DNA from 4 places in the Enterobacter chuandaensis genome. Region 4 is predicted to be linked to each of the others. Evidence: predicted binding sites of a transcription regulator. Region 4 holds the regulator's gene; each other region holds the start of a gene.
The links. Region 4 encodes CRP, which controls carbon source genes, mostly activating them, when cyclic AMP is high. Its sites were predicted from a motif close to ATGTGANNNNNNTCACAT; they were not measured.
Positions count from the first base shown of each region.

Region 1: a site for CRP is predicted at 2,128-2,145, ahead of ydfZ (putative selenium delivery protein YdfZ). Genes of this name have one in related genera too.
Region 2: a site for CRP is predicted at 2,250-2,267, ahead of msrB (peptide-methionine (R)-S-oxide reductase MsrB). Genes of this name have one in related genera too.
Region 3: a site for CRP is predicted at 3,356-3,373, ahead of rhaS (HTH-type transcriptional activator RhaS). Genes of this name have one in related genera too.

Region 1 is NZ_CP097173.1:2,215,143-2,219,675, reverse strand. It holds gene ydfG (bifunctional NADP-dependent 3-hydroxy acid dehydrogenase/3-hydroxypropionate dehydrogenase YdfG) at 1-713, shown strand, start outside; gene MX657_RS10840 (GntR family transcriptional regulator) at 805-1,491, shown strand; gene MX657_RS10835 (universal stress protein) at 1,525-1,956, opposite strand; gene ydfZ (putative selenium delivery protein YdfZ) at 2,243-2,446, shown strand; gene MX657_RS10825 (mannitol dehydrogenase family protein) at 2,490-3,953, opposite strand; gene MX657_RS10820 (MFS transporter) at 4,175-4,533, opposite strand, start outside.
Region 2 is NZ_CP097173.1:1,956,347-1,960,879, forward strand. It holds gene MX657_RS09535 (MipA/OmpV family protein) at 1-8, shown strand, start outside; gene MX657_RS09540 (D-hexose-6-phosphate mutarotase) at 88-972, opposite strand; gene gapA (glyceraldehyde-3-phosphate dehydrogenase) at 1,048-2,043, opposite strand; gene msrB (peptide-methionine (R)-S-oxide reductase MsrB) at 2,385-2,798, shown strand; gene MX657_RS09555 (YeaC family protein) at 2,840-3,112, shown strand; gene MX657_RS09560 (glycoside hydrolase family 18 protein) at 3,163-4,416, opposite strand.
Region 3 is NZ_CP097173.1:4,562,427-4,566,959, reverse strand. It holds gene rhaD (rhamnulose-1-phosphate aldolase) at 1-427, opposite strand, end outside; gene rhaA (L-rhamnose isomerase) at 475-1,734, opposite strand; gene rhaB (rhamnulokinase) at 1,731-3,200, opposite strand; gene rhaS (HTH-type transcriptional activator RhaS) at 3,502-4,338, shown strand; gene rhaR (HTH-type transcriptional activator RhaR) at 4,412-4,533, shown strand, end outside.
Region 4 is NZ_CP097173.1:4,237,810-4,242,342, reverse strand. It holds gene MX657_RS20510 (YccS/YhfK family putative transporter) at 1-1,244, opposite strand, end outside; gene crp (cAMP-activated global transcriptional regulator CRP) at 1,302-1,934, opposite strand; gene MX657_RS20500 (OsmC family protein) at 2,246-2,650, shown strand; gene MX657_RS20495 (phosphoribulokinase) at 2,738-3,607, opposite strand; gene MX657_RS20490 (YheU family protein) at 3,638-3,856, opposite strand; gene MX657_RS20485 (hydrolase) at 3,853-4,533, opposite strand, start outside.

The DNA of each region.
Region 1 (4,533 bases), 2.0 Mb from region 4:
TTGGTGAAAGTATCACGCGTCGCTTCGTCGCCAACGGGCATAAGGTGATTGCAACGGGCCGCCGTCAGGAGCGCCTCCAGGAGCTGAAGGACGATTTAGGTGACAGCATCCTGACCGCGCAGCTGGACGTGCGTAACCGCGCGGCCATTGAAGAGATGATTGCTAACCTGCCGTCAGAGTGGCGCGCCATCGACGTGCTGGTCAACAACGCCGGTCTGGCGCTGGGCATGGAGCCCGCTCACAAAGCCAGCGTTGAAGACTGGGAAAACATGATCGACACCAACAACAAAGGGCTGGTCTATATGACCCGCGCGGTGCTGCCGGGCATGGTCGAGCGCAACCGTGGCCACATTATCAACATCGGTTCTACCGCCGGGAGCTGGCCTTACGCGGGCGGCAACGTCTATGGCGCGACGAAAGCGTTTGTGCGCCAGTTCAGCCTCAACCTGCGTACCGACCTGCACGGCACCGCCATTCGCGTTACCGATATCGAGCCGGGCCTGGTGGGCGGCACCGAATTCTCCAACGTACGCTTCAAAGGCGACGATGCGAAAGCGGATAAAACCTACGAAAACGCCAATGCCCTGACGCCAGAGGACATCACCGAAACGGTCTGGTGGGTCGCGACGCTGCCAAAACACGTCAACATCAATACCGTGGAAATGATGCCGGTCAGCCAGAGTTTCGCCGGGCTTAACGTCCATCGCGGCTAAATGATGCTCTCCCGGCCTGCGGGCCGGGTATGTGATGCCGGGTAAAAGAATGGTAGTATGTTCGGGTTAACTCTCTGAGAAATCACAACCCATGGCCGCTGAATCGCAACTCAACCCTACCCAGCCCGTTAATCAGCAAATTTATCGTATTTTACGCCGCGATATCGTCCATTGCCTGATCCCGCCGGGAACGCCGCTCTCTGAAAAAGAGGTGTCCGTGCGTTTTGATGTCTCCCGTCAGCCGGTGCGCGAGGCGTTTATTAAACTTGCCGAGAATGGCCTGATTCAGATCCGCCCCCAGCGCGGCAGCTATGTAAATAAAATTTCCCTTTCTCAGGTGCGTAATGGCTGTTTCGTTCGCCAGGCTATTGAATGCGCGGTAGCGCGCCGTGCCGCAACGCTCGTCAACGACAACCAGTGTTACCTGCTGGAGCAGAACCTTCACCAGCAGCGCATTGCGATTGACCGTAAGCAGCTCAACGATTTCTTTCAGCTTGACGATGAATTCCACCAGAAGCTGGCGCAGATTGCAGATTGTCAGTTAGCCTGGGATACGATTGAAAACATCAAGGCCACCATTGACCGGGTGCGCTACATGAGCCTGGATCATGTATCACCGCCGGAAATGCTGCTCCGCCAGCATCATGATATTTTCAGCGCGCTTGAAAAACGCGACCCGGAAGGTGTGGAAAAAGCCATGACGCTCCATCTGCAGGAAATTAGCGAATCCGTGCAGCTTATTCGCCAGGAAAATAGCGAGTGGTTTAGCGAAGAGTAATTTTCGCCGCCCCTTTCGGGAGCGGCGAGATGATTAACGAACGACTAGCACCGGAATCGTGGCGTAACGCAGAATTGATTCCGCATTTGACCCCAGCAGATGGGTCGTAATGCCTGGATTTTTTGACCCGATGACGATCGCATCATATTCCCCTTCTCTGCTCAGCTTGATAATTTCATCGCGGACATTGCCAAAACGAACCAGAGAGTGAATATTCTCCGGGGCGATATCGAACAGTCTTTTTAACTCGTTCATTTTCTTTCCGGATTCTGCGGTCATATACTCTTCGAACTTTTTAATATCGGCGTTGAATCCGCGCAGCAGAGACCGACTGCTGGCAGGCAAAATGTTGACCAGGGTAATCGATGCGCCCTCAGCCTTCGCAAGGTTTGCCGCGTGGCGAACCGCTTTGTCGCTCAAATCCATTTCAAACACATCAACAGGCATCAAAATTTTCTTATACATAAGCCTGGCTCCTTATTCCGATGAAGGGTTATTTCCTGTATCCAGAATGGCATCGGCAATATAAACCAACCCTCAACGATCCCACCGCGAAACTATCAGCAATGGAAAATAAGTGTCTGCTTTGTAAATTGCTGTCGTGAACCGTCAGCGCGTCGCTGAATAAAGAAAAAAGTGTGAGTTTGATCAAAAACAAAAAAATGAAATGCAGACAGGCGTATTTATATGCCCCGTGAACGGCAAAACCTGAAATAGCGCCGTAACGACCGGTTAGAGAGGAGAAAATACCATGATGACATACGACCGTAACCGCAATGCAATCACCACCGGCAGCCGCGTCATGATCAGCGGCACAGGCAAAACGGGTGTGATTAAGGCGATCCACAGCGAAGGGCTTGATGCCGCGCAGGTGCGTCGTGGCAAAACGGTGGAAGTGGAAGGATGCGACGGTAAGTTCGAACCGATCGAGCTGATTCGCCTGGGTATGCACTAAACGTGCGCGTGTTATGCCGCCGCAAACGGCGGCATATCAGGGATTACAGGTGAGACACGCGTTCAGCCACCGCGGCCTTCGCCCCCCTCTGCAGTAACAACTCGTATGCGCTCATCACCGCCGCGACAAAGACGTTTTCCTGCGGCAGCTCTTTACCAAAGATAGCCTCAATGCCGAGCAGCGCCTTAACCCGACTTTCCCCTTCCGCGCTCCCCTTCACCGCCGCCTGGATCGCCGCCAATTGCGGGTCGCTCACGTCAATGGCGTTACCCTGCTCGTCCACGCCGCCAACATAACGCATCCACCCTGCCACGCCCAGCGCAAGCAGCGGGAAAGGCTTCTGATGTACCAGGTGCCAGCGCACGGAATCGAGCATACGCTGTGGAAGCTTCTGGCTGCCGTCCATCGCGATTTGCCAGGTACGATGGCGCAGGGCCGGGTTGCTGTAGCGGGCAATCAAAAGATCGGCGTAGTGTTCTAAATCGACGCCTTTTACTTTTAGGGTCGGCGCCTGCTCGTTAAGCATCAACGCGCGAGCGGCGATGCGGTAGTTCTCATCTTCCATACAGTCGTTGATATGCGGGTAACCGGCCAGATAGCCAAGATACGCCAGGAACGAGTGGCTGCCGTTGAGCATCCGCAGCTTCATCTCTTCAAACGGAATGACGTCTGACACCAGCTCAGCCCCGGCTTTTTCCCACTCGGGACGCCCGGCCACAAAGTTATCTTCAATGACCCACTGGCGGAACGGCTCGCAGGCCACCGCTGCCGGGTCACGAACGCCGGTCAGCTGCGCGATTTTATCCAGCGTATCGGGAGTGACCGCCGGTACAATGCGATCCACCATGGTTGACGGGAAAGTGACGTTCGCGTCGATCCAGTCCGCCAGTTCACTGTCTACCGCCCGCGCGTAAGCGCAGGTTACGTTGCGCATGACGTGACCGTTTTCCGGCATGTTGTCGCAGGACATCACGCTGAACGCAGGCAGCCCCGCCGCTTTGCGTCGTGCCAGCGCTTCCACCACCACGCCCGGTGCGGATTTCGGCTGATGCGGATTTTTCAGGTCGGCGACGATGAAAGGATGATCGAGCATCAGTTGCCCGGTTGCCGGAGAGTGGCAGTAGCCTTTTTCGGTGATGGTCAGCGAAACGATCGCCACCTGCGGTTCACACATCGCCGCCAGCACGCTCTCCAGCCCATCGACCTGCGCATGCAGTGCTTTTTTGACCACGCCAACCACGCGGGATGTCCACGCATCGGCGGACATCTCCGCCACGGTGTAGAGGTTATCCTGCGCTTTCAGGTCGGCAATCTGCTGCTCGCCGCCAATCAGGTTAACCTCGCAGTAGCCCCAGTCGCTGCCGTGTTCCGCCGCAAGAATGTCGGCATACACCGCCTGATGCGCACGGTGAAATGCGCCAAACCCTAAATGAACAATGCGTGCATTAAGGCTGCTGCGATCGTACTGAGGAAGCGTCGCTTTCGCCTGTAATAACCGGTTTTCCATGATTAAGACTCGTTAATTAGAAAGCTGTGAATCACGGCCGCGCTATTCAAGCGCGGCCGTGCCTGCTGACTACACCAACTAGAATGGCAGTTGGGGTGAAAAAATAACTGCCATCAACCATACTGATACTGCCGTTTGTGTTTTTGATTTATATTAACTTTTGCTCAAGTGGTGTGACATAAACAAAAAGTTGTGTGATAAGTCACGCGAGATATAAACCGTTAGCGCCGCGTGGAGACCGCACCGTAAGCCACGCTCTCTTTTGGCGCGGCCTCCGCAGCATCTTCCGCCGCGCTGAGGTCACGGTCGCGCACTTCCGGCATCAGGATCGCCGAGACCAGCCCAATCACAGAATAGGCCACCAGCATGGCAACAATCGGCCACCAGGAACCTGTCATGTTGCAGAAGATCCCCGCCAGTACCGGACCAAAGCCCACCGCCACCAGACCGCCCGCCTCTTTGGAGATAGCCATACGGGTAAAGCGGTTCCGCGAGCCAAACATCTCCGCCATGGTGATATTTTCCAGGGCAAACAGCCCCAGGACGGCGAAGTTATGGATAACGATGATGCAGAGCATGA
Region 2 (4,533 bases), 2.3 Mb from region 4:
AGTTCTGATTGCGCATTAATACAGTGCAATCCATGCATCAAAACGGGGCGCTATGCGCCCCGTTTGCTTTAATGTGGTGCAGCGATGTTATCGCTTAACGATGCGGATCGTTTGCCCTAAACGAGACGGTTTTTCTTCACTCGCTTTCTGCGGGGCGCTCACGCAGGCGGTTTCCACGCAGACAAAAGTTTTATAGCCGTCGTCAGGCACGTCGGCCATGCTTACGGACAGGGCAGGGCCCGGGTTCCAGCCCACCACGTTGCTGTGATGCTGGTGAACCACTTCAATTCTGCGGTTGAGAGCGCTGTCGTGAATGACGCTGCACGCTTCCGGGTGCAGATAGACGCGATCGGTACGGTCGGGGAAAGTCTGAACGCCGTCGCTCAGTTTGCCTTCCTTCGCGTTATCGACTTTATCTATAAAGGTATCACCCAGGCCGCTCACCTTCACTGCGCTGATGTCACCCACATTGAAGTAGGTGTGCAGGGCAGAGGTCGTTTCGAACTCGCCGTGGGCTTCCAGCTCAATCTCACAGGTTTGACCCAGCTTGAAACGGGCGTACAGGGTGAAATCGTGCGGCCACAGGGCACGAGTTTCATCATTGGCCTTCAGTTCAAAGGTGAGTACCGCACCGTTGTCGTCTTCGTTGTGCGCTTTCAGCGTCCACTGCTGGTTACGGGCGAAACCGTGCGAAGGTAAACCCGGCTGTGCGGACGGACCAAACCATGGCCAGCAGATTGGCACGCCGCCGCGAATCGCATCCCCTTTTTTAAACGAGGTGGCGTCGCTCAGCCACAGCGCTTCCGCTTCGCCTTCCGGTTTCCAGGAGAGCAGGTGCGCGCCGTTCAGCGCCACGGAGGCTTTAACGCGCGGGTGGTCAACCACGATAATATCGGCACCGTCAATCTGACGGCGGGAGAGCACAGGGGTAAGTTGTTCGACTACCGGAAGTGCAAAAATTTTATTAATCATTAAGCAATCCTCTGTCTAAAAAACAATAAAAAAGGCGACCGAAGTCGCCTTTTTGGATCAAGCACTCATCTCAACTTATTTGGAGATGTGAGCGATCAGGTCCAGTACTTTGTTAGAGTAGCCAGTTTCGTTGTCGTACCAGGAAACCAGTTTCACGAAGTTGTCGTTCAGTGCGATACCTGCTTTAGCATCGAACACGGAAGTGCACACTTCGCCGTTGAAATCGGTAGATACAACGTCGTCTTCGGTGTAGCCCAGAACGCCTTTCATTGCGCCTTCGGAAGCAGCTTTGATCGCTTTCTTAATTTCTTCATAAGAAGCAGCTTTTTCCAGACGAACGGTCAGGTCAACAACGGATACGTTAGGAGTTGGAACGCGGAACGCCATACCAGTCAGTTTGCCATTCAGTTCTGGCAGTACTTTACCTACAGCTTTAGCAGCACCGGTAGAGGATGGGATGATGTTCTGAGCCGCGCCACGGCCGCCGCGCCAGTCTTTGTGAGACGGGCCGTCAACGGTTTTCTGAGTAGCGGTGGTCGCGTGAACGGTAGTCATCAGACCTTCGATGATGCCGAAGTTGTCGTTGATAACTTTAGCCAGCGGTGCCAGGCAGTTGGTGGTGCAGGATGCGTTAGAAACGATGTCCTGGCCAGCGTAAGTTTCGAAGTTTGCACCACGAACGAACATTGGGGTGTTGTCTTTGGATGGACCAGTCAGAACAACTTTCTTCGCGCCCGCAGTGATGTGTTTACGTGCAGTTTCGTCGGTCAGGAAGATACCGGTTGCTTCAGCAACAACGTCAACACCGATTTCGTTCCATTTCAGGTTAGCTGGGTCTTTCTCAGCAGTAACGCGGATGGTTTTGCCGTTAACAACCAGGTGGCCGTCTTTCACTTCAACGGTGCCGTCGAAACGACCGTGAGTTGAGTCGTACTTCAGCATGTACGCCATGTATTCAGCGTCCAGGAGATCGTTGATACCAACGATTTCGATGTCAGAACGTTTCTGAGCAGCACGGAAAACAATACGGCCGATACGGCCAAAACCGTTGATACCTACTTTGATAGTCATATATTCCACCAGCTATTTGTTAGTGAATAAAAGGTTGCCTGTAAAATTACAAAAACCTTACGCAGCGTCAAGCGGAATCGTGTCAATCATTGCGACAAATCAATCCTGTGACTAACGTTTGTGCGACTGACTCGCCTCACTTTCCCTTTGAGCTTGCAACCACATGGGGGCTGCGCCCGGAATTTTAAAGTCCTCGCAGGATAAAAATGTGAACATGATCACAATTGCCTGACCGCCTTTTCGCGACACATAAGTTTAGAACAAAAGTGCACGCAAGGGTGTTAATGTTTTGTTAGAATCCGGGTTAAAAGATGTCTGTTTCTACAGCGAGATGTAAGCATATGTCGAACCAACGTAACCCTGACGATTTGAAAAAAAACCTCACAGAAATGCAGTTTTACGTGACGCAGAATCACGGCACGGAGCCGCCATTTACCGGGCGTTTGCTGCACAACAAGCGAGACGGCGTCTATCACTGCCTGGTCTGTGATGCTCCGCTGTTCAATTCCCAAACGAAATACGACTCCGGCTGCGGCTGGCCGAGCTTTTACGAGCCGGTGAGCGACGATGCAATCCGCTATCTAACCGACTCGTCGCACGGTATGGTGCGTACCGAAATTCGCTGTGGCAACTGCGACGCGCACCTGGGGCACGTCTTCCCGGATGGTCCTCAGCCAACGGGCGAGCGTTTCTGCGTGAACTCAGCCTCAATGAGCTTCAGCGATGATGAAAACGGCGACCAGATTAAAGGTTGAAAAAACGATTCAGCAAATTATTCCTTTGAAAAGGAGAGATCGTGAATATCGATGACATGATTAACGGGATGACCCCGGAAGTTTATCAGCGTCTGGTAACCGCCGTTGAGCTGGGAAAATGGCCGGACGGTGTGGCGCTCACACCTGAGCAAAAAGAAAACAGTCTGCAGCTGGTAATGCTGTGGCAAGCGCGCAATAACATCGACGCGCAGCACATGACTATCGACACCAACGGTCAGATGGTGATGAAGAGCAAGCGCGAACTGAAGGAAGATTTTGGCATCACGCCGAAGCCGATTGCGACCTTCAAATAACGCTCTCCGTGCAGGCCGGGTAAGCGCAAGCGCCACCCGGCACATACAACTTAGTGCTTAATCCCGAGCGACTCCGCCAGCTGTTTCGCTAACTGATTATTGTCGTCCGCACCATACTCCCAGAACATCGCCCCGGCGAGACCTTTCTCCTTGATGTAGTCCGCTTTGATCGCAACGGAACGCGGGTTCTCATAGGAAATCGCAAACAGCGCATTGTCATCGGCACCCTTCACCGACAGCCACGGTACCTTCGCCTGGTCATCCCAGTGCTCGGTAAAGCGTTTCTGCGGATCGTTCAGCAGCTTCTTCACGATATCGTTGTACTTCACGTAGGTATCTTTGGTCAGATCATAGCCGAGCGACTTAAACAGGCCGATCTCCTGCGGTCCAAAGTAGGGCTGGGTAACCGGATTTTTTTGCGCGTCTGGCTGGCTCCAGTCAATGCCCGGTTCAACCGCACGTTTTGGTACGCGGCCGTAAAAACCGATCCCGAGGTTCATCTGCTTCGGCTTAAGTCCGGCGGCCAGATAGTTGTTCACCACAAAATCAACGCTGTATTTGTCGGCAGCGGCCACCGTTGGCCAGGCGCTGGAGTCATACAGGTTGGCATTGAAATACTGTGTCCCGTACGCCATGTCGTAGGTCATCAGGTTGATATAGTCGAGCAGCGGGGCGATGGCTTTGACATCCACCCAGCTTTTCGGACTTTCCGCATTCGCGCCCACCGCGATGGTCACCAGCTTTTTCTGCCCGAACGCGTCGCGCATCTCTTTCAGCAGGGCGGTGAAGTTATCCCGGTCGGCGGGCTGGCTTGCAACCAGCCCCCAGGCGCCGTTGACCGGATACTCCCAGTCGAGATCGATCCCGTCCAGACCGTATTTCTCAACAATCTCCTGCGCGGAGCGGATAAACACCGCGCGACTCTCTTTGGTTGCCGCTGCGCCAGAGAAACCACGCGCGCCCCAGCCGCCAACGGAGAGCAGGACTTTCAGGTTCGGGTTTTGTTTACGCAGGGTGGGGATAAGGGCCAGATCGGACGCCACTTTTGGCGACAGCCAGATTTGATGCAGTTTCGCCGGATCTTTCAGCGCGGCGTTGGTTTCGTCTTTCTCGTCGTTATAAACCAGACCAAACGAGTAGTTCAGGTGGGTGATCTGGCGAACGTCGAGTTTATTGATATCGCCACCCGGTCCGGCGGTGACATCGCCACCCCCGTTAAAGTAGCCCACGGACATCAGGGGCGCGGCGGAAGCAAGTGAAGCGCAAAACAAGGGTAATGCTGCCAGCAAGGGCAAACGTTTCATATAAGTTCCTCTTTGACTTAATAAAAATAACCACGCCACAGAAAAGGCGTGGCGAAAAAACAGCCTGTTGAGAATAGCATTGCCGTTTCGCTTAGGATGCGAGGGAGTTCACTTTAT
Region 3 (4,533 bases), 320 kb from region 4:
GGCAGTGCATGATGACGCGGTCTTTGCCGTCAGTCGCCTTGATACGTTCGCAGTGGGAGAGGAAGTGCGCCGGCAGTTCAGAGGTGGGAACCGCTTCATCCGTTAGTCCCCAAAGGATGTGGTAGCCCGCGCCGTCGCTGTCTACCCTCACGACGCCGAGATTGGCCTGCGGGTCGAGCTGGACGTTGCGGAAAAACTTCCCGGAGCCGGTGACAATAAACGGTGTGTTGGCGAGCAGCGGCATCGGCTGGCTCAGCGCGATATAGCGCGGCTTCTGGTGGAAATCGGCGGCGAACGGTTCGATATCCGCGTCGTCCAGGCGCAGCGTCAGGTTACCGCCGTTGCGCTCGTCCCAGCCCTTCAGCCAGGCGTCAGAGGTGGCTTTGATCATGCCCTGGACGAACCAGGAGGTGGTGATGGTCTGCATAATTTTCTTTTCCAGTTATCGTGGTGAGGGTTAGGGTGAGGGGCCAGTTACCCGCGTTTGCTTAACACGTCTTTCTCATACGCCCGCACGTTGTCTAGCCACTGGCTGCCCGCAGGCGCATCGTGACGCTGGCAGTACATCTCCCATACCGCCTGCCACGGCAGGGATTTTTGCTCCTCCAGCAACGCCAGACGCGCGGTGTAGTCACCGTTAGCCTCCAGCTGTTTCAGCGCGGCGACAGGCTCCAGCAGCGCGCGCAGCAGCGCTTTCTTCATGTTGCGGGTGCCGATAACCCACGCCGCGATGCGGTTGATGGAGGCGTCAAAGAAGTCGAGACCGATGTGCACGCGGTCAAACAGATCGTGACGGACGATCTCGCTGGCAATCGCCTGGGTTTCGTCATCCAGCAGCACCACGTGGTCGCTGTCCCAGCGCACCGGACGGCTGACGTGCAGCAGCAGACGCGGCACGTAGAGCATGGCGGCGGAAATTTTGTCGGAGATAACTTCCGTTGGGTGGAAGTGGCCTGCATCCAGGCACAGCGCGGTCTGGCGGCTGGTGGCATAACCCATGTAGAACTCGTTCGAGCCGACGGTGTAGCTTTCTGCGCCAATGCCGAACAGCTTGCTCTCCACCGCGTCGATGTGGTGCGTCGGGTCCAGCTTCTCGCTGATGGCTTCATCCAGCGCGGCCAGCAGGCGCTGGCGCGGGGCCAGACGGTCAACGGTGATGTCCTTCATGCCGTCCGGGATCCAGATATTCATCACCGACGGCGTGCCGAGCTGCTCGCCGAAATACGCCGAGACGCGGCGGCTGGCTTTGACATGGTCGATCCAGAACTGGCGGATTTCGTCGTTGGCGTGCGCAAGGGTAAACCCGTCGGCGCTCAGCGGGTGCGAGAAGCAGGACGGGTTAAAATCCAGACCCAGCCTGTTGGCTTTCGCCCACTCCACCCAGTTTTTAAAGTGCTCCGGTTTGATTGCGTTACGCGCCACCGGCTCGTCGGACTCCAGATAGATCGCGTGCAGGTTCAGGCGTTTTGGCCCCGGGATCAGGCTCAGCGCCAGTTCCAGATCCGCACGCAGTTCGGTGGCGTTGCGCGCTTTGCCCGGGTAGTTACCCGTTGCCTGAATGCCACCCGTCAGGGAACCGCCCGGATTCTCGAAACCGGCGACGTCATCACCCTGCCAGCAGTGCATGGAGACGGGCAGACGGTCGAGCTGGCGCAGCGCCTCTTCGACATCCACGCCGACGGCGGCGAAACGCTGTTTAGCCAGGTCCCAGGCTTGTTCAAGTTGAGTGGTCATGCGCAAAGCTCCTTAGTCAGTCGTTTTTGCTGAAACTGCGCCCGGTAGCGGGCAATGTCATGGCAGGGATTGGGGGTGAAGGTGGTCAGGCTGTTATTCGCCGTCACCACCGAACGGAAATCGTCAACGTTTGATAGTTCATCCAGCGTCATCAGCTGAATGCCGATGTTGCCGAGCGTGGAAGCCTCTACGGGGCCTGCCACCACGGTAATGCCGCAGGCATCGGCGCAGAGCTGGTTCAGCAGCTGGTTCTGGCAGCCGCCGCCCACGATGTGCAGCTGGGTGAACGGTTTACCGCGAAGGCTCGCCAGCTCGCTCAGGATGTCGGCATAGAGAAGGGCGAGGCTGTCAAAAATACAGCGCGCCAGCTCGGCGGGGCGGGAAGGTACCGGCTGCCCCGCGTCAAAACAGGCGGCCTGGATCTCAGCGCTCATGTGCACCGGGTTAATAAAGCGGTCGTCGTTCGGGTTAATCAGGAAGGTGCAGGCCTTCAGCTTTTCGGTTTCCGCAATAAGTGCGGGCAGGTCGGTGACGTTCTGCTCTTTCAGCACCCGCTGGAGCAGCCACAGGCCCATGATGTTCTTCAGCACGCGGTAGCGTCCTTCGGCACCGCCTTCGTTGGTGATATTGGCGGCCAGCGCGGCGTCGCTGGTGTAAGGCGTTTTGCTCTCAAAACCCATCAGCGACCAGGTGCCGGAGGAGAGATAGGCCGCGTCTTTGCTGGCGAGCGGCGAGGCAATGACCGCGCTTGCGGTGTCGTGACTGGCGACGGCGACAACGGGAATTTCATTCCCCTGCGGGCAAACCCACTGGCCGATGACATTGCCCGGATGGGTTGGCGCGCCGAACCAGGACGGCGAGGCGCCCGTCCATGCCAGCAGGTGTTCATCCCAGTTATCGGTGTTGATATTGACCAGCTGCGTGGTGGTGGCGTTGGTGTATTCCCAGTTCATGTTGCCGGTCAGACGATAGCCTAAGTAGTCCGGGATCAGTAGCGCATGCGCCACCTTTTCAATCAGTTCTGGCTGTTGCTCCACCAGCGCGCGCAGCTGGTACAGCGTGTTAAACGGCAGAAACTGAATGCCGCTGCGACCATAGATATTCTCTTTGCCAAGCTGCGCGATGGCGTGCGCCATCAGCCCATCGGTGCGGCTGTCGCGGTAGGAGACGGGCAGGCCTACGCGTTCGCCGTGACTGTCCAGCAGCACGTAATCCACGCCCCAGGTATCAATGCCGATACTGTCGATGCGGATACCGTCTTCGCAGACGTTGTGAAGTCCGGTGCGGATCTCCGCCTCCAGCGCATCGATATCCCAGGTCACAAAACCGTCCTGTTTTTGCAGACAATTGGCGAAACGGTGCATTTCGCGAAGCGTAAGGGTGTGCTGGTCACAATCCCAGGTGGCGAGCATTACACGGCCGCTGGATGCGCCTAAATCGACAGCCACACAATGGCGAAAAGTCATGGTCGGGTCCTTTCTTAAGTCATTAGCGAGGAGTGTAAGAAAGGGAAGAAATAGCCACCTTCTCGCCACTGACAGCCCAAATCTCGCGCTGGCAAGAAAGCAAAGGTGAACGTGAGGGAGTTCACAGTTTCCAGTAATGGCAGGGTTTGCAGGCAGTGTGACGCTGACCGCATTTCCCGATCTTTCCGCCTGTTTCTTGAAAAACCGACAGATTTTGCGCGGTTTGCTGTCAAAAATTTAAGGTGAGCGTGGAAGGCCTTAATTACTATTTTGAGAACTTTTCTCATTGGTGGGGGCCGTTATGACCGTACTGCACAGCGTCGATTTTTTTCCTTCGGGAGCTTCTCCGGTCGCGATTGAGCCACGGCTTCCTCAGGCTGCGTTCCCGGAGCATCATCATGATTTTCATGAAATTGTGATTGTTGAGCACGGAACGGGCATCCACGTGTTTAACGGTCAGCCGTATACCATCAGCGGCGGTACGGTGTGCTTCGTGCGCGATCACGACAGGCACCTGTATGAACATACCGACAACCTGTGTCTGACCAATGTGCTCTATCGTTCCCCGGATGCGTTCCAGTTTCTCTCCGGGCTGAATCAGCTGTTGCCGCAGGAGAAGGACGGCCACTACCCGTCGCACTGGCGGGTGAATCAATCCACGTTGCAGCAGGTGCGTCAGCTGGTGAGCCAGATGGAGCAGAGCGAGGACGGGCAGGAGACGCACGCTATTGCCACCCGCGAGCTGCTGTTTATGCAGCTGCTGGTACTGCTGCGCCGCAGCAGCCTGGTGGAAGGGCTGAAAAATAACGACGCGCGTCTGAATCAGCTGATGGCCTGGCTGGAAGATCATTTCGCTGAAGATGTCTGCTGGGAAACGCTGGCGGACGACTTTTCGCTCTCGCTGCGCACGCTGCATCGTCAGCTCAAGCAGCATACCGGGCTCACGCCGCAACGTTACCTCAATCGTCTGCGTCTGATCAAAGCGCGACACCTTTTACGGCATACCGACGAAAGCGTTACGGATATCGCCTATCGCTGCGGTTTCGGCGACAGTAACCACTTTTCGACGCTGTTTCGCCGGGAGTTTAGCTGGTCGCCGCGCGATATCCGTCAGGGCAAGGACGCGTTGCTTCAGTAACGCGAGGGCAATCACCGTTTTCAGGCCGCAAAAAAGCTAATAATGTCCGGTTATCCGCCGTAGAGGTTGTGGTGTGGCCGCTCAGTTAATTCTTCGCAAAGATGATTTTTTTTCCTCCGCGAGTCAGGCCGTCGCGGTGGCCGACCGTTACCCGCAAAATGTCTTTGCCGAGCATACCCACGAGTTCTGCGAGCT
Region 4 (4,533 bases):
GCCCGGTGCAGAATGCGCACCCGCGTGGCGCCATAGCCGTTCTGGGTAACAAACAGCACGGTCATTAAGATCCAGTACGGTTTCGGCAGGTGCAGGGCCATTCCCATCAGGCTGGCGATGCTGAGCATGATGCTAATCCTTGCGGCGTTGCGCAGGGCGGATGATTTCAGCGACAGGTAGCTTTTGAGGGCGGGCAGCAGCGGCAGACGTTTTTGTTTATCCGCCATCAGGTCGCGGGGATAAAGCGGTCGCTGGGTGCGCAGCACGCGGGCGATGCGGCTGAAGTGCCAGGCGGCGAACTGGCCGACCGGGTTTTCCGGGTGCTGGCGGGCAATTTTCTCCAGCGCGCCGAGTTGTTTGTCCATGGTAAAGCGCGTGGGGTAGCGGTGGTAGAGAATATCATCTGCCAGCACCCGCAGGCGCGCGGAGACGGTCTGCGCGTTCCAGCGGATCACCGCTTCGGCATGGCTGCGCTCAACCAGCTTTTGCACCTCCTGCGGATGATGCAGGCTTACGGAAATATGCTCCTGCAAATCGAGCCCGACCTGGAAGGTGCGCAGCAGCCGTTTGTATTCGTGATTTTTGTTGGCGGCAAGCATGTGCAGCTGCTGATAGCACTGGCTTATCAGGTCTACCACCTTTTGCTGGCGCGCAAGCAGCGGCGGCAGCGATTTTTCCGGGTCAGTGTGCTGGGTAAGCAGGGTATATTTCGCTTCGCAATAATCGGCCAGTTGGCGGTAGAGCAGGCTCAGGGATTCGCGCAGCGGCTGTTCACGCCACAGCCAGAACCAGAACCAGTTAAACAGCCCGTACCACAGCGTGCCGAGGGCGTAGATCAGCAGCGGCTCCCACACGGGCATATTTCCGGCGAGGCTCAGGGTGAAGATGGCCGCAATGAGTGACGCGGGAAGCAGACGGGCGTGCAGCGAGCTGATTTCGGCGGTGACGCCGAGGGTCATGGCCAGCACGGACAGGATCAGCGGCAGCGGAATGTCGCGGGCCAGTAAAAGCTGGACGGCAAGGCTACAGCCAGCAAACAGGCTGCCACCGATAATCAGGCGTTTGAAAAAGCGTTTATGCGGCGTGTCCAGACCGGCAATGTTGCAGCAGGCGGGGACGAGGGAAAACAGCAGACCCTGCTGAAGATGTCCGAGGATCAGGCCCACGGCCACGGGAAGACACAGCACCAGCGTTTGTCGCAGTGCGTAGTTAACTTCCGGGTGATAGATCAGCCTGCGCCACATGGGGAATAGAGACAAAAACGGCGTGACACCTTACGATGACACGCCGTTTGACCGGGATTAACGGGTTCCGTAAACCACGATGGTTTTACCGTGGGCGGAGATCAGGTTTTGATCTTCCAGCATTTTCAGAATACGGCCCACTGTTTCGCGGGAGCAACCGACGATCTGACCAATTTCCTGACGGGTAATTTTAATTTGCATGCCGTCAGGGTGGGTCATCGCGTCTGGCTGTTTCGCCAGGTTCAGAAGGGTCTGCGCGATGCGGCCGGTCACGTCCAGGAAGGCGAGGTTACCCACTTTCTCTGACGTCACCTGCAGACGGCGCGCCATCTGGGAAGAAAGACGCATCAGGATGTCAGGGTTAACCTGAATCAGCTGACGGAATTTCTTGTAGGAAATTTCAGCCACTTCACATGCTGTCTTTGCACGAACCCAGGCGCTACGTTCCTGGCCTTCTTCAAACAGGCCCAGTTCACCGATAAAATCGCCCTGGTTCAGATAAGAAAGGATCATCTCTTTGCCTTCCTCATCTTTGATCAGCACTGCCACCGAGCCTTTGACGATGTAATACAACGTTTCCGCTTTTTCACCCTGGTGAATCAGCGTGCTCTTCGATGGGTACTTATGAATGTGGCAATGAGACAAGAACCATTCGAGAGTCGGGTCTGTTTGCGGTTTGCCAAGCACCATGCGCTGTTATCCTCTGTTATAAGCTGTCACCAGAGTCATCAGATGCATCCGGACTCTGGGGTTGCAATCGAATTCTTACCCATACCCTGGGAAGTCGGCTGTCGTAACGTTTCGCAGCCAGTAAAGTTTGATGTCCTCTGCATACATGTGTAACGTCAATGTATTACTGTAGCATCCTGAGTGTTTTAGCATAGCTTTCGCCGCGTGTCTCCTGGTGTCTCGCTTCAGCATGATGCAGGTCGCCTTCCATTGCGAGAAATGTAACGTGCGCGTAATCTGTCACCAAAAATGCAACGTTGGAGTTAATGAATATGCAAGCGCGCGTGAAGTGGGTTGAAGGTTTAACGTTCCTGGGCGAGTCCGCATCAGGGCACCAGGTTTTGATGGATGGTAACTCCGGCGATAAAGCCCCTAGCCCAATGGAAATGGTGCTGATGGCGGCAGGCGGATGCAGCGCGATTGACGTGGTGTCGATTCTGCAAAAAGGTCGTCATGACGTGACGGATTGCGAGGTTAAACTCACCTCAGAACGTCGCGAAGAGGCGCCACGCCTGTTCACCCATATTAATCTGCACTTTATCGTCACCGGCAAAGAACTGAAAGACGCGGCGGTTTCACGTGCGGTGGATCTTTCTGCGGAGAAATACTGCTCTGTGGCGTTAATGCTGGAGAAAGCGGTAAAAATCACGCATTCGTATGAAGTGATCGAGGCTTAAAAACAAAGCCCGGTGGCGCTGCGCTTACCGGGCCTACAACTGCACGAACGTAGGCCGGATAAGCGAAGCGCCATCCGGCAACAGATGTTACGCGATCTGCTTCCCTTCCATCAGCCGCTCCACCAGCGGCGTCATGATGAGCTCCATCGCCAGCCCCATTTTCCCGCCCGGTACCACTAACGTATTCATGTGCGAAATAAACGAGCCCTGCAGCATCGCCAGCAGCCAGGGGTAATCAATGCCTTCAAGATTACGGAAATGGATCACCACAAAGCTCTCATCCAGAGACGGGATACTTTTGGCGGCAAACGGGTTGGAGGTGTCCACCGTCGGCACGCGCTGGAAGTTAATGTGGGTGCGGGAGAACTGCGGCGTGAGGTAGTTGATGTAGTCTTCCATGGAACGCACCACCGAGTCCATTACCGCCTCGCGCGAATGGCCGCGCTCGCTCATGTCACGCGTCAGCTTCTGGATCCACTCCAGGTTAACAATTGGGACCACGCCGACCAGCAGATCCACGTGCCGCGCCACGTCGTGCTGAGGCGTAACCACACCACCGTGCAATCCTTCATAAAACAGCACGTCGGTTGGTTCCGGCAGCGGTTGCCAGGGGGTAAAGGTGCCTGGAACCTGGTTCCAGGGTACGGCTTCGTCGTAGGTGTGCAGATACTTGCGGGACTGCCCGGTGCCGCTCTGTCCGTATTCACGGAATGTCTGTTCCAGCAGGCCGAAATCATTGGCTTCCGGGCCGAAGTAGCTGATGTGTTTGCCCAGATCGCGCGCCTTGCGGATCGCCATGTCCATCTCAGGCCGCGTATAGCGGTGAAAGCTGTCGCCTTCGACCTCCGCCGCACGGAGATTCAGCTGGGCGAAAATCTTGCGAAATGCGAGGCTGGTGGTGGTGGTTCCCGCACCACTCGAGCCCGTAACGGCAATAATGGGATGTCTGGCAGACATAGCAACTCCCTGACTGAAAAGGTTGGAAGATCAGCCGTGAAACGCGTTGCGGGGCATGATATTGACCGTCTCATGCAGTTCTGACCACACCAGCACCACGTCGCCGCTTTTCAGCTGGCGTTTTACATCGTTGACCTTTTGCTCAAGCGAACGCTCATGTTCACCATAATCGGTGCCTTCGCGTAATACAAAGCTTTCAATCAGATTATCGAGCGTTTCGGGAGCCAGATCCTGCCAGGGAATGATCATTTTGCACCGTCCAGATAAGGAGTAAGCCAGTCAGGAATTCGCGCCTCCAGCCACATTTTCGGCCTGCGCAGCGTGCCGCCGATGAACCCGACGTGGCCGCCATGCTCGGTCAGCTGGTAGTGAACGTTGTCAGGCAGGAATTCCTGCGCGGGAATAGAGTGATGGTCCATAAACGGGTCATCTTTGGCGTGAATAATCAGCGTCGGCTGCGTGATTTTGCTGAGCAGCGGCATGGCGCTGCACTGACGATAATAGTCGATGGCATCGGCGAAGCCGTGGATTTTCGCGGTGATCAGGTCGTCGAATTCGCGGATGCGGCGCACCTTTTTCAGCTGGCGCAGGCTTACCGGCAGGGTATCCGGGTAGGCCTTCAGCTTGCGCGCCGCGTTGGCTTTCAGAAGGTTGAGCAGATAGCGCTGATAGACGCGGGAAAAGCCTTTTTCCATGTGGTAGCTGCACTGCTCCAGCATAAATGGTGCGGAAACAATGACGGCGGCATTCAGCGGTACGCTGTCGCCCTCTTTAGCCAGCAGGCAGGCCAGCATATTACCACCCAGCGAGTAGCCGACGGCGGCCGTTGGCACAGTGCCGTAATTTTCCCGCAGCCAGTGTAAAAACCAGGTGCCGTCTTCGGTTTCACCCGAATGATAGATGCGTTTCTGACGATTGGGCTCGCC